2 regions of the Labrys sp. KB_33_2 genome follow, and region 1 is predicted to be linked to the other one. Evidence: riboswitches for the same ligand, from Rfam matches in the RefSeq annotation. Region 1 holds a riboswitch; the other holds the start of a gene.
What was found. Region 1 has a riboswitch for thiamine pyrophosphate ahead of thiC (phosphomethylpyrimidine synthase ThiC). Riboswitches for the same ligand answer to the same signal wherever they lie in the genome.
Positions count from the first base shown of each region.

Region 2: another riboswitch for thiamine pyrophosphate. It lies ahead of thiB (thiamine ABC transporter substrate binding subunit); the one in region 1 lies ahead of thiC (phosphomethylpyrimidine synthase ThiC).

Region 1 covers NZ_JBFREW010000003.1:359,208-361,405, reverse strand. Annotated here, with positions in the region: gene AB4037_RS07205 (GMC family oxidoreductase) at 1-726, shown strand, start outside; TPP riboswitch at 1,031-1,138, shown strand; gene thiC (phosphomethylpyrimidine synthase ThiC) at 1,240-2,198, shown strand, end outside.
Region 2 covers NZ_JBFREW010000009.1:187,912-190,109, reverse strand. Annotated here, with positions in the region: gene AB4037_RS17550 (HAD family hydrolase) at 1-511, shown strand, start outside; TPP riboswitch at 612-724, shown strand; gene thiB (thiamine ABC transporter substrate binding subunit) at 790-1,791, shown strand; gene AB4037_RS17540 (ABC transporter permease subunit) at 1,883-2,198, shown strand, end outside.

The DNA of each region.
Region 1 (2,198 bases):
GACCATCTGCAGATCCGCACCGTGTTCAGGATCAGCGGCGCACGTACCCTGAACGAATGGCAGGCCTCGCTGCTGGGCAAGGCTGAGATCGCCCTCACCTATGTCCTCAAGCGCTCCGGGCCGATGGCGATGGCACCGAGCCAACTCGGCATCTTCATGAAGTCGGATGCGCGTTTTGGCAGCGCCAATATCGAGTTCCATGTCCAGCCTCTGTCGCTCGACGCCTTCGGGTCTCCGCTCCATCCCTTTCCGGCCATAACCGTCTCGGTCTGCAATCTCAGGCCGGAGGCACGCGGCCATGTCCGCATCGTCTCGCCGGATGCCCAGACCCATCCGGAAATCGCGCCGAACTACCTTTCCACGGAAGGCGACCGTGCGGTCGCGGCCGATTCGATCCGCGCGGCCCGCCGCCTGATGGCGACCCGGCGCATGCAGGCCTTCCGGCCGGAGGAGCTGAAGCCGGGGCCGGCGATCCAGTCGGCCGACGATCTCGCCAAGGCCGCCGGCGACATCGCCACCACCATCTTCCACCCGGTCGGAACGGCGCGGATGGGCACCGACGCGGCGGCCGTGGTCGACCCCGAGCTGCGCCTGCGCGGCATGTCCGGCCTGCGCATCGCCGATGCCTCGATCATGCCGACAATCGTCTCCGGCAATACCCATGCGCCCGTGGTGATGATCGCCGAGAAGGCCTCGGACATGATCGCCGCTGCCTGGCGGGGGTGAGGTCGTCCTTTGGAGAGGCGGGTCTTCGGACCCGGCTCTTTCAAGGTGTTGAGGTCCGAAGTCCAAACAGGGCAGAGCGACCCCTCATCCGCCCCTTCGGGGCACCCAGTCCACTCCAAGTGGAGTGGACGATACCCGCAAGGGGAGAAGGCGATCGGCCAACGCTGCGCTTTCCAGGATCCCCCCTTCTCCCCTTGCGGGAGAAGGGGCCGGCAGGCGGATGAGGGATGGCAACGCTCCTTCTTCCAAAATAATGCGACAATCCTTCCCTCTGGACGCCCGGCGATTCCGGGTCTAACCTTGGAATCGTTCCGAGGGGTGTCCTGCGCAAGCGGGGCTGAGATGGCCTAGAGCCGAACCCTTCGAACCTGATCCGGGTCATGCCGGCGAAGGGACGGGAACAGGGCTTTGGCGCTAGGAATTGGCTCCAGGTCCCGGAATCGGCTGGGATGCCGGTTCTGCCCAGACAATCGTCGCCCCGGATCTCCATGACTCGCAACGAGGAGGAGATCCATGAACATCCAAAATCCCAAGACCAAGATTGCCGCGCCGCAAAGCGTGACCACGGGGCCCATCGCCGGCTCCCGCAAGGTCTATGCGGCCCCCGCTTCGCATCCCCAGATGCAGGTGCCCTTTCGTGAGATCGCGCTGAGCGATGCTTCGCTCGCCCCGATCCGCGTCTATGATCCCTCCGGCCCCTATACCGAGGACAGCGCTAGCATCGACCTGAAGCAGGGCCTGCCAACCCTGCGCGAAAGCTGGATCGCCGGCCGCGGCTTCGGCGCGATCGAGGGCCGGACCGTCAAGCCCGAGGACAACGGCAACGTCTCGGCCGACAGGCTGGTGGAGCCCTGCCCGGCCCAGCGCCTGCTGCGCCGCGGAGCGGACGGCCAGCGCGTCACTCAGTACGAGTTTGCCAAGGCCGGCATCGTCACCGAAGAGATGGTCTATGCCGCCTTCCGCGAGAATCTCGCCCGCGAGAAGGCGCTGGAGGGAGCGGCCGAGCGCCGCGCCGACGGCGAGGATTTCGGCGCCGCCATCCCTAAATTCGTCACGCCCGAATTCGTGCGCGACGAGATCGCCCTGGGCCGGGCGATCCTGCCCGCCAACATCAACCATCTCGAACTCGAGCCGATGGTGATCGGCCGCAACTTCCTGGTGAAGGTCAACGCCAATATCGGCAACTCAGCCGTCACCTCGGGTGCTGCCGAGGAGGTGGAGAAGCTGGTCTGGGCCACGCGCTGGGGCGCCGACACCGTTATGGACCTCTCCACCGGGCGCAACATCCACAACATCCGCTCCTGGATCCTGCGCAACTCGCCGGTGCCGATCGGCACGGTGCCGATCTACCAGGCGCTGGAGAAGGTCGACGGCGATCCCTTGAAGCTCGATTGGGAGGTGTTCAAGGACACGCTGATCGAGCAGGCCGAGCAGGGCGTCGACTATTTCACCATCCATGCCGGCGTTCGCCT
Region 2 (2,198 bases), on a different contig from region 1:
GCTCGCCAGGAACTTCCTGAAGGATCTGGACGAGGATGTCGCACTCAAGCTCGTCGACGACAAGGAGGCGATGTTTCGCAGCCTATTCGTCGGGCTCAAGCCGGCAAAGGGGCTGACGGATTTTCTCGACTGGCTCGAAAAGAACGGCGTGCCGATCGGTGTGGTCACCAATGCGCCGCGGGACAATGCGGAGCATCAACTCGTCAATCTAGGCCTGGTGGAGCGCTTCCCTACCGTGGTGATCGGCGCCGAGGTTACCAATCCCAAGCCCCATCCGGATCCTTATCTCGTTGGCCTGGAACGCCTGCAGGGAATGGCTGCTTCCAGCCTGGCCTTCGAGGATTCACGCTCGGGTATCACGGCCGGCAAGGCAGCGGGCCTTGCCGTGATCGGTCTTGCTACCAGCATGAGCGAGGAGGCACTGCTGGCTGCGGGCGTGGAACTGGCGATTCCCGATTATGAGGATCCGCGCCTTCGGCCCTTCGCAGCGGCCCGGCTCGGCATCGCTTGATGGCAGGCGGATAACCTCTTCAGTTTTGCGCCTTGTCGGCCGTGGGCGATCTCCGCCACGAAACGGGCTTTCCCTTGCCTCGGGAAAGCGCTAACACGGGAATCGTCTCATGGGGTGCCCGCAAGGGCTGAGAAGACGGTGGCCGCAAGCTTCGTCTAACCCATCGAACCTGATCCGGGTCGTGCCGGCGGAGGGATGAGCTTCGAAGCTTTCAGCTTCACCGCAATTTTCTTCACCGCCGTCGTCCGTATCGAACCGTTTTCGACATGGAGGACGCTATGCTGAGGAAACTGCTCGCCGCTCTCGCACTGGCCACCGTTGCCACGACGGCCTCGGCCGAGGACAAGCCGGTGCTCACCGTCTACACCTATGAGAGCTTTTCGAGCGAATACGGTCCCGGCAAGCCGCTGCAAACCGCCTTCGAGGCCAAGTGCAACTGCAAACTGACCTATGTCACCGCCGATGACGGCGGCGCTCTCTTCGCCAAGCTCAAGCTTGAAGGCGCCTCGACCAAGGCGGATGTTGTCGTCGGTCTCGACGACAATCTGATGGGAGAGGCGGAAAAGTCCGGTCTTTTCGTGCCGCATGGCGTGGCAGCCGAGAAGCTCTCTCTGCCCGAACCTTGGACCAACAAGACCTTCATTCCCTATGACTGGGGCTATTTCGCCTTCGTCTATGACAGCGACAAGCTCAAGACCCCGCCGGCCAGCCTGAAGGAACTGGTCGACGACAAGAACGGCCCCAAGCTGGTGATCGAGGATCCGCGCACCTCCACGCCGGGCCTCGGCCTGCTCGCCTGGGTCAGGGCCGTCTATGGCGACAAGGCCCCCGAGGCCTGGAAGTCGCTGAAGCCGCGCATCGTCACCGTCACCTCGGGCTGGTCGGAAGCCTATGGCCTGTTCCTGAAGGGGGAGGCCGACATGGTGCTCTCCTATTCGACCTCGCCCGCCTATCACATCGGCGCCGAGAAGAAGACCAACTACAAGGCCGCGATGTTCCCGGAAGGCCATCAGACCCAGGTCGAAGTCGCCGGGGTGGTGGCGAGTTCCAAGCAACAGGAGCTCGGGCGTCAATTCCTCACCTTCCTGCTCTCGGACGAGGCCCAGGCTGCGTTGCCCGAGACCAATTGGATGTATCCGGCCAAGACGCCGGCGGCAGGACTTCCGGAGAGCTTCAAGGCCGTTGCCGTTCCGGCCAAGGCCCTGATGGCCGATCCCGCCAAGCTCGCCGAGAATCGTAAGGCCTGGATCGACGAATGGCTGGCCGCCATGGCCAAGTGACGAACGAGAGACGAATGAAGCTGACAGTGGCTCCGAAACGCCGAGCCTCCACCCTCCCCCTCCAGGGGAGGATAAACGCGCTCCATCCTGAATGCCCGGCCTGATTCTCCTTGGCGCCCTTGCCGCGCTCGTGCTCGCAGCGCTCGCCAGCCTGTTCCTCGCGGCTGGCGGCGATGCCTGGCAGGGCAATGTCGGCTATCTCGTCTCGATTGCCGGCTTCACTGTCTATCAGGCGCTGCTCTCCACCTTGCTGTCGTTGTCGTTCGGGGCGTTGGTTGCCCTGGCGCTGGCCCGGCGGCAATTCCCAGGGCACCGCCTGCTGCTGGCTCTGTTCGGCGTCGCGGCCGCGCTGCCTTCGATCGTGGCCGTGTTCGCCTTTGCCGGCATCTATGGCCGGGCCGGCATCG